3 regions of the Actinomadura graeca genome follow, and region 1 is predicted to be linked to each of the others. Evidence: predicted binding sites of a transcription regulator. Region 1 holds the regulator's gene; each other region holds the start of a gene.
What was found. The regulator LexA, encoded in region 1, represses DNA repair genes until DNA is damaged. The targets are predictions, from matches to a motif close to TCGAACANNTGTTCGA.
Positions count from the first base shown of each region.

Region 2: the regulator LexA is predicted to act here: its motif matches at 1,660-1,675, upstream of recA (recombinase RecA).
Region 3: the regulator LexA is predicted to act here: its motif matches at 1,483-1,498, upstream of uvrA (excinuclease ABC subunit UvrA).

Region 1 is NZ_CP059572.1:1,781,829-1,785,102, reverse strand. It holds gene leuS (leucine--tRNA ligase) at 1-1,700, shown strand, start outside; gene lexA (transcriptional repressor LexA) at 1,750-2,448, opposite strand; gene AGRA3207_RS08255 (LysM peptidoglycan-binding domain-containing protein) at 2,623-2,955, shown strand.
Region 2 is NZ_CP059572.1:7,291,190-7,294,463, reverse strand. It holds gene AGRA3207_RS32455 (regulatory protein RecX) at 1-199, opposite strand, end outside; gene recA (recombinase RecA) at 384-1,526, opposite strand; gene AGRA3207_RS32445 (ATP-grasp domain-containing protein) at 1,767-2,636, shown strand; gene AGRA3207_RS32440 (hypothetical protein) at 2,868-3,248, shown strand; gene AGRA3207_RS32435 (glutathionylspermidine synthase family protein) at 3,253-3,274, shown strand, end outside.
Region 3 is NZ_CP059572.1:664,696-667,969, reverse strand. It holds gene AGRA3207_RS03280 (Crp/Fnr family transcriptional regulator) at 1-546, shown strand, start outside; gene AGRA3207_RS03275 (maleylpyruvate isomerase family mycothiol-dependent enzyme) at 543-1,319, opposite strand; gene uvrA (excinuclease ABC subunit UvrA) at 1,632-3,274, shown strand, end outside.

The sequences.
Region 1 (3,274 bases):
TGTACGGCGCGACGTTCATGGTCGTCGCCGCCGACGCCGCCCTGGCGGAGGAGGTCTGCGCCCCCGACCAGCGCGCCGCGTTCGAGGCCTACCGCGAGGAGGTCTCCCGCGAGAGCGAGATCGAGCGGCTGTCCGCCGAGCGTGAGAAGACCGGCGTGTTCCTGGGCCGGTACGCGGTCAACCCGGTGAACGGGGAGCGGCTGCCGGTCTGGGCGTCCGACTACGTCCTGGCCGAGTACGGGCACGGCGCGATCATGGCGGTGCCCGCGCACGACCAGCGCGACCTGGACTTCGCGCTGAAGTTCGGCCTGCCCGTCCGGGTCGTGGTCGAGACCGGGCAGGCCGACCCGGCCGAGACCGGCGTCGCCACCCCCGGCGACGGCGCGATCGTCAACTCCGGCCCCATCGACGGGCTGGTGAAGGCCGACGCCATCGCCCGGATCGTCGAGATCCTGGAGGAGCACGGCACCGGCCGCGCCTCCGTCAACTTCCGCCTGCGCGACTGGCTGGTCTCCCGCCAGCGGTTCTGGGGCTGCCCGATCCCGATCGTCCACTGTGAGGCGTGCGGGGAGGTCCCCGTCCCCGACGAGCAGCTGCCGGTGACGCTGCCCGAGGGGCTGCGCGGCGCCGACCTGGCGCCCAAGGGCACCTCGCCGCTGGCCGCCGCGTCGGCCTGGGCGGACGTCGAGTGCCCCAAGTGCGGCGGCGCCGCCAGGCGCGACACCGACACCATGGACACCTTCGTCGACTCGTCCTGGTACTACTACCGCTACTGCTCCCCGGGCTACGAGGACGGCCCGTTCGACACCGAGCAGGTCCGCAAGTGGATGCCGGTCGACCAGTACACCGGCGGCGTCGAGCACGCCATCCTGCACCTGCTGTACAGCCGGTTCTTCACCAAGGTCCTGTACGACATGGGCCTGGTCGGCTTCACCGAGCCGTTCAACCGGCTGCTGAACCAGGGGCAGGTGATCCTGAACGGCAGCGGTATGTCCAAGTCCACCGGGAACCTGGTCGACCTGGGCGAGCAGATCGGCGAGTTCGGCGTGGACGTCGTCCGGCTGGCGATGCTGTTCTCCGGGCCGCCGGAGGACGACATCGACTGGGCGGACGTGTCCCCGCACGGCATGTCCAAGTTCCTGGCCCGCGTCCACCGGATCGCCGCCGAGGTCGCCTCGCCGCCCGGAACCGACCCCGCGTCCGGCTCCACCACGCTGCGGCGCGCCACCGCCCGCGCCGTCGACGAGGCCACCAAGCTGGTCGAGGCGCAGCGCTTCAACGTCGCCATCGCGCGGATCATGGAGCTGGTCACCGCGACCCGCAAGGCCATCGACTCCGGGCCCGGCGCCGCCGACCCCGCCGTCCGCGAGGCCGCCGAGGCGATGGCGGTGCTGCTGTCGCTGTTCGCCCCCTACACCGCCGACGAGACGTGGGAGCTGCTGGGACGCACCGCGCCGGTGATCCGCGCGGGCTGGCCGTCGGCCGACCCCGCGCTGCTGGTGGAGGAGTCGGTCACCTGCGTCGTCCAGGTCGCGGGCAAGGTCCGCGACCGGCTCGACGTCGCGCCCGGCATCGCCGGCGAGGAGCTGGAACGGCTGGCCCTGGCCTCCGCCAGGGTCCAGGAGGCCCTGGGCGGCGCCGAGATCGCCAAGATCATCGTGCGTGCGCCCAAGATCGTCAACATCGTGCCCAAGCGCTAGCGCCGGGGCGGCCGCCGGTCCACCGGCGGCCGCCTCCGCGGCGCGTGCGTCACATCTTGCGGAGCACCGCCACGACCCGGCCGAGCACCGACGCCTCGTCGCCGGGGATCGGCTCGTAGGCGGGGTTCTGCGGCATCAGCCAGATGTGGCCGTCCTTGCGCTTGAAGGTCTTGACCGTCGCCTCGCCGTCGATCATGGCGGCGACGATGTCGCCCTGCTCGGCCACCGGCTGCTGCCGGACGACGACCCAGTCGCCGTCGGCGATCGCGGCCTCGATCATCGAGTCCCCGGTGACCTTCAGCAGGAAGTGCGTGCCCTCGCCCACGAGCTGCTTGGGCAGCGTGAACACGTCCTCGACGGCCTCCTCGGCCAGGATCGGCCCACCGGCGGCGATCCGGCCGACGAGCGGCACGTAGGCGGGCGCGGGCTGCGTCGGGGACCGCTGGCCGCCGACCGCGTCGAAGGAGTCGGGCTCCGTGCGCACGGGGGTCGCCCCGGGCACCCGCACCTCGACCGCCCGCGGGCGGTTGGGGTCGCGCCGCAGGAAACCCTTGCGCTGGAGCGCCCGGAGCTGGTGCGACACGCTGGAGGTGCTGGTCAGACCCACCGCCTCGCCGATCTCGCGCATCGAGGGCGGGTATCCGCGGCGCTGGACCGAGTCGCGGATCACCTCCAGCACCATGCGCTGCCGCTGCGTCAGCCCCGTCTCGTCCATGGGCCCGTCGGGCAGCTCCCGGACCTTGCTCATCGCTCGTCGCCTCCCGGGCGCCTCGATCCGTCACTCCTCGTCATGTGACGTTATCGCGTCCGGACGGGATGATCAAACAATTGTTCGAAGATGTACTCGCGTTTTGTCGTCGGTCTGCGGTAGAACTTCGTACAGGCGTTCGATCGAAAATCCATTCGACGTCGGGAGGGCGAGATGTCCGGTTCGGCCCATGAACACGCGCCGCTGCGGTTGACGCGGCGTGGTCGCGCGGTCGTCGTCTGCCTCGCCGCCGCCATCATCCTGCCGCTCCTCTGGCTCACGGTCGGCCCCGGGGCCCTGGCCGGCGGACGGGACGCCCGTCCCGGCCCTTCGGGACCGGGGGAGACGGTCGTCGTGGGCCCCGGCGAGACGCTCTGGGAGATCGCCTCCGCCTCCGACCCCGACGCCGACCCCCGCCTCGTCGTCCAGCGCATCATCGACCTCAACGGCCTCGGTGGCGACCCCACCGTCCAACCCGGCCAACGGCTACGCCTCCCCGCGCGCTGACCCGCCCGGACCGCCCCACTCCGAGCCTCATACCGCCGCCCATCCCACGCCAGACGTCACCGCTACGCCACCCAACACCACACGCCTCTGCCCAAGGCTCCCGCGCCTCCGCCCGAGGCCCCGCGCCGCCGCCGGGCCTTGCGCCCCCCGCCCGGGGGCCGCGCGCCTCCGCGTAAGGGCCGCGCGCCTCTGCCTGAGAGTCTTGCGTCTTCTGCATGGGGACTGCGCGTCTCCGCCTGAGGGCCGCGCGCCGCCGCCGGGCCTCGTTCCCCCCCGTCGGGGGTTGCGCGCCTCTGCCTGAGGCTCCCGCGCTTCCGCC
Region 2 (3,274 bases), 3.4 Mb from region 1:
CCTTGCGCCGCAGGGCGTCCGCGAGTTGCGCCCGGGTACGTGGGGAGGCCGAGAGCAGCCGCAGGCACAGCTCCCGCGCCGCCGCCTCCGGGTCGGCGGGCCGCCCCCCGGCGGCCTTTCCTCCGGCGGCCTTCCCCCCGGCGCCGCGCCTTTCGACGCCGCGCCTTTCGACGTCACGCCCTCCGGTGCGGCCGGTCATGGCCGCCGCCGGGTGCCCCGGCCGCCGAGCCTGGCCGGCTCGGCGCCCGGGCCCATGGGAGCGGCGGCGCCATCGGGGAAGGTCCGTCCACCGGCAGGCCGGTGCCGGGTAAGGCGCCGCCGCCCTACACACGAGATCATCGCTTACTCTTCGTCAAGAGTCACCCGTATCGGGGGATTCGCCGTCAGGAATCACCCGATTTGACCACTTTGGCGGACTTCTTCCCGGCGGTGCTCTTGACGGCGGGGGCGGGCGCGGGCGGGGCCGCCGGTGCGGCGGGCGCCGCGCCGGGCGCCGCGCCGGGGGCCGCGGGCTCGGCCTCCTTGTCGACCTTCGGGCCGATGCCCAGCTTCTCCTTGATCTTCTTCTCGATGCCGTCCGCCATGTCGGGGTTGGCCTTGAGGAAGTTGCGGGCGTTCTCCTTGCCCTGGCCGAGCTGGTCGCCGTCGTAGGTGTACCAGGCGCCGGACTTGCGGACGAAGCCGTGCTCCACGCCGAGGTCGATCAGGCCGCCCTCGCGGCTGATGCCGAGGCCGTAGAGGAGGTCGAAGTCGGCGACGCGGAAGGGCGGGGCCATCTTGTTCTTGACGACCTTGACCCGGACGCGGTTGCCGACGGCCTCGGTGCCGTCCTTGAGGGTCTCGATGCGGCGGATGTCCAGGCGGACGGAGGCGTAGAACTTCAGCGCGCGGCCGCCGGTGGTGGTCTCCGGGGAGCCGAACATGACGCCGACCTTCTCGCGGAGCTGGTTGATGAAGATGGCGGTGGTCCGGGTCTGGTTGATCGCGCCGGTGAGCTTGCGCAGCGCCTGCGACATGAGGCGCGCCTGGAGGCCGACGTGGCTGTCGCCCATCTCGCCCTCGATCTCGGCGCGGGGGACGAGCGCGGCGACGGAGTCGATGACGACGATGTCGATCGCGCCGGAGCGGATCAGCATGTCGGTGATCTCCAGGGCCTGCTCGCCGGTGTCGGGCTGGGAGACCAGCAGGGCGTCGATGTCGACGCCGAGCCTGGTCGCGTACTCGGGGTCGAGGGCGTGCTCGGCGTCGACGAACGCGGCGATGCCGCCCTTCTTCTGGACGCTGGCCACCGCGTGCAGCGCGACGGAGGTCTTGCCCGAGCCCTCGGGGCCGTACACCTCGACGACCCGGCCGCGGGGCAGGCCGCCGATGCCGAGCGCGATGTCGAGGGCGATGGCCCCGGTGGGGATCACCTCGACCGGCGCCCGGGCCTCCTCGCCCATCCGCATGACCGAGCCCTTGCCGAACTGCCTCTCGATCTGGGCGAGTGCGGTCTCGAGAGCCTTCTCCCGGTCGTTCGCTGCCATCAGATGTCCTTCTCGTCGTGACTGCCGGCTCTCGGCCGCTGACTGCGATGTCGAGGGCGACGTTACGGCGGGCCGCCGACACTTTCGAACCCCCGGCGCGGTTGTGGACGGCGCCGCGGACCCGGACAGCTTACCGAACATCAGTTCGATCAACGTCCCGCACGCCTATTTGGGCCGGAATCTCCGTGCGTATGTTGGTCCGGACACCGTACGCTGGCGCCGTCCACGGAGGGTTCCATCATGACGCTGACCGTCCTCTTCTGCGTCGATCCGCTCCACCCACGGCGCGTTGACCCGCACTTCTCCCGCGAGGCGGCGGCCGTGCGGGACCACTACGGCGAGATCGCCCTGCTCGACCACGACGCGCTGCGGCGCGGGGACGTGGAGGCGGCGGTGCGCGCGGTGCCGGCCGACATGGGCCCCGTCTGGTACCGCGGCTGGATGCTGACGGCCGCCGAGTACGCCGCGGCGGCGGTCGCCATGAAGCAGCGCGGGACGTTGCTGCTGACCCACCCGGACGACTACCGGCGGGCGCACGAGCTGCCGGGCTGGCACGACACGTTCGCGGGCCTGACCCCGCACAGCGTCTGGCGCCCGCTGACGGCCGGCCAGGATCCGGGCGACCTGAACGAGCTGAGCGAGCTGGTCCGGCCGCTGCCCGGCGGACCCGGTGTCATCAAGGACTACGTGAAGTCGCGCAAGCACGAGTGGGACGAGGCGTGCTACGTGCCGGACGTGAAGAACCTCGTCCAGCTGCACGACATCGCCGCCAAGATGATCGCCTTGCAGGACGACCATCTCGCGGGCGGCCTCGTCGTGCGCGAGTACGAGCCGTACGACGGCGAGGGCGAGGCGCGTGTGTGGTGGGTGGACGGGGAACCCGCCCTGGTGGGGCCGCACCCCGACAGCCCGGAGGTGGAACCGGATCCCGACCTCACCGGCGTCGCCCCGGCCGTCCGCGCGCTCGGTTGCCGGTTCATCACCACCGACCTCGCGCGTCGCACGGACGGTGCGTGGCGTGTGGTGGAGGTCGGCGACGGGCAGGTCAGTGATCTGCCCACGTCCGTGGATGCCATGGACCTTTACGCGCACCTGCCCGTCCCGGACTGACGTCCGGCGGGCGTCCATCGAAGCCCGGTACTGGAGACCGGTCCTGTTTACGGTGCGGTCGGCTGCTGCTTTGAGGATGTGACGGAACCGGAACGTGCGTCCCTTCCGTCGCATGTCAGCCGCCCCTAGGCTATGGCTCCGCATACCGGATTCCTTCTGTTCGAGGCGTCCGACCATGCAGTCCGGAACCTTCCGGAAGCTCGCCGCATCGTTTCGAAGGACGTGTTCTCCTTGCCCCCACAGGAGCCCACTCGCCGGCTCAGTTCCCGCGCCGTGAAGGTCGGGATGCTGAGCGCGCTGTCGCTCACCCTGGTCGCCTGCGGGTCCAAGTCGACCACCGCGTACTGCGTGGACCGCAGCGCCCCGGTGATCGGCAAGGCCCAGGGCGGCTACAGGGTGGTCTCGGATGGCCTCTGCGACGCGGACGACATCGACCGTGGGCGTAGCTCGTCCTACAACCGGTACTTCTGGTACTACGGCGGCAAGCGCGACTCCAGCGGCTTCGCGTCGGGCGGCAGCAGCTTCCGGCCGAGCAAGGGCAAGGTCAAGTCCAGTAGCGGGCGGACCCTCAGCCGCGGCGGGTTCGGCGGCGGCGGCCGGAGCGGGAGCTGATCCGGTGCGCCGTGCCCGTTCGACGC
Region 3 (3,274 bases), 1.1 Mb from region 1:
GTGGACGGCGGGACGCGGCACGCCAATGTCGAGGCGCTCACCCCCGTGGAGGCGCTCGTGCTCCCCGCCGCCCGCTTCCGGACCGTCCTGGACGAGCACCCCGGCGCCGCGTGGGCGGTGGCGGGCGTCCTGGCCGAGCGGCTCCGGGACGCCAACGACCTGCGCATCGCCCACTTCCCCGACGATCCCGAGCGCCGCCTGGCGAGCCGCCTGCTCCGCCTCGTCGGACGCCTCGGCTCGCCGCTCAAGGAGGAGCGGCCCGACGGCGTCACCCGCGCGCTGGACGGCGGCTACCAGGTCCAGGTCCCCGTCACCCAGCAGGACCTCGGGCGCTGGGCGGGCATGGGCCGCCGCAAGGTCGCCCAGATCCTCTCCTCCGCCCCCGTCCGCGGCCGCCTCACCGTCAGCCGCAACATGATCGTGGTCCGCTCCGTCGACGCGCTGCACGCCCTGGCGCGCGGCGAAGACTGGAACGGAACCGGCCCGCACGGCGACGGCCCGCACGGCGACGGCCCGTTCGGCGACGGCCTGCCCCAGGAGGACTAGAAACCGGCGGGGCGGTGGGGCCAGGGCGGGGGAGCGGGGAGCGGGCCGTCCGGGCGGAGGGCCACCCCCGCGCCGTGCGAGCGGCCGCTCAGCCAGCCCAGCAGGGCGCGTCCCGACCCGGACACCTCCGGCCCGCCGGGCGCCCAGCCCAGGTCCGCCGACTCCCCGGAGTCCGTGGCGGTGACGCGGTGGCCGCCGAGCCCTGCGCGATGCCTCTCGGGGAGCGCCGCGAGGTCGGCGAGCGTGCTGGTCAGCGCCCACCGGACGTAGCTCTCCGGCCAGTCGGCGGGCCCGTAGCCCGCCGCCAGGTCCACATGGTGGGCCTCCACCTCGTGCCAGCGCCGCATGACGGTGAACCACGCCGGATGGGGCCAGCCCGGCATGGCCCGGACAGGAGCGTTCCAGACCTCCTCCGGCAAGGTCCTGGCCTGCTCGGAGAACCTCGCCGCGCTGGCCCGGACGTCGTCGGCCATCTCGCCGGGGCTCCGCTTGGCGCCCTCCTCCAGCGCCGCGTTGCGCGCGTCCACGCTCGGGTACTGCGGTATCTCCACGCCCGTCCGCGCCCATTCGAGCAGGTTCCACAGGGAGTCGGCGTTGCGGGCGATGTGCGTCGCGACGTGGCCGCGGCTCCAGCCCGGCAGCGCGGACGGCGCGCGCACGTCCTCCTCGGTCAGCGAGGACAGCGTCTCCGCGACGCGATCCGAGCCCGAATCCAGCTCACCGATGACGCTCCGCCACTCCATCGAGGCCCCCTCGTCCGCAGGAGGCTCCATCCTGTCGCACCCGCCGTACCGGTGCCAGACCGCTCACGCGAGCGCCTCCGCCATCGCGGCGCGGTCCTGGTACTCGCCGCCACCGCGCGATCCGGCCGTCCCGCGCCCGCAGCACCACCACGAACGAGCCCGCCGGGGGCGGTGTTGCGGTGGCGGGGGGTGTTCGAACACGTGTACGGTGCCAGAGAGCCGCCGGGGCCGCGAAATGCGGCGGCGGCAACCGCTGTTATGGACTCGGGGGATTCTGTCCGACCCCCTGGCTAGCCTTGATGCCGCCACCACCGCGCCCAGAAGAGGAACCGGAAGTACGCCGTGCATGACCGACTCATCGTGCGTGGAGCACGCGAGCACAACCTGAAGGACGTCTCGCTCGACCTCCCGCGGGACTCCATGATCGTGTTCACCGGTCTGTCGGGGTCCGGGAAGTCGAGCCTGGCGTTCGACACGATCTTCGCCGAGGGCCAGCGCCGGTACGTCGAGTCGCTGTCGGCCTACGCCCGGCAGTTCCTCGGCCAGATGGACAAGCCCGACGTCGACTTCATCGAGGGCCTGTCGCCCGCGGTGTCCATCGACCAGAAGTCGACCAGCAAGAACCCCCGGTCGACGGTCGGGACGATCACCGAGGTCTACGACTACCTGCGGCTGCTGTACGCCCGGATCGGGCATCCGCACTGCCCCGACTGCGGGCGGCCGATCAGCCGGCAGGCGCCGCAGCAGATCGTCGACCGGGTCCTGGAACTGGAGGAGGGCACGCGGTTCCAGGTGCTCGCGCCCGTCATCCGCGGCCGCAAGGGCGAATACCTGGAGCTGTTCCGCGAGCTGCAGTCCAAGGGGTACTCGCGGGCGCTGGTCGACGGCCGGATGGTCCGCCTGGACGAGCCGCCCACGCTGAAGAAGCAGGAGAAGCACGACATCTCCGTGGTCATCGACCGGCTCTCGGTGAAGGACTCCGCCCGGCAGCGCCTCGCGGACTCGGTGGAGACCGCCCTCGGCCTCGCGGGCGGCACGATCGTGCTCGACTTCGTGGACCTGGACGAGGACGACGAGCACCGCACGCGGATGTACTCCGAGCACCTGTACTGCCCCTACGACGACCTGTCGTTCGAGGAGATGGAGCCCCGGTCCTTCTCCTTCAACTCCCCGTACGGCGCCTGCCCCGACTGCACCGGGCTCGGGACGCGCATGGAGGTCGACTCCGAGCTCGTCGTCCCCGACGGGGAGCTGACGCTCGGCGAGGGCGCGATCCAGCCGTGGTCCAACGGCCACGTCAGCGACTACTTCCTGCGGCTGCTGTCGGCGCTGGGCGACGCCATGGGCTTCGATCTCAACACGCCGTGGGACCGCCTGCCCGCCAAGGCCCGCAAGGCGGTCCTCAACGGGCACGAGACCCAGGTCCACGTGCGCTACAAGAACCGGTACGGGCGCACGCGCTCGTACTACACCGCCTACGAGGGCGTGATCCCCTACATCCAGCGGCGGCACGCCGAGTCCGAGAGCGACTCCAGCCGGGAGAAGTTCGAGGGCTACATGCGGGAGATCCCGTGCCCGACCTGCAAGGGCGCCCGGCTCAAGCCGGTCGTGCTGGCGGTCACCATGGGCGGGATGTCCATCGCCGAGGTCGCCGCGATGCCGATCGGCGAGGCCGCCAAGTTCCTGCTGGCGATGGAGCTGAACGAGCGCGAGACCCACATCGCCGAGCGGGTGCTGAAGGAGATCAACGCCAGGCTCGGGTTCCTCCTGGACGTCGGGCTGGACTACCTCACCCTGGACCGGGCGTCGGCGACGCTCGCGGGCGGCGAGGCGCAGCGGATCCGGCTGGCCACCCAGATCGGGTCCGGGCTCGTGGGCGTGCTGTACGTCCTGGACGAGCCGTCCATCGGCCTGCACCAGCGCGACAACCACCGGCTGCTGGAGACGCTGCTCCGGCTGCGCGACATGGGCAACACCCTGATCGT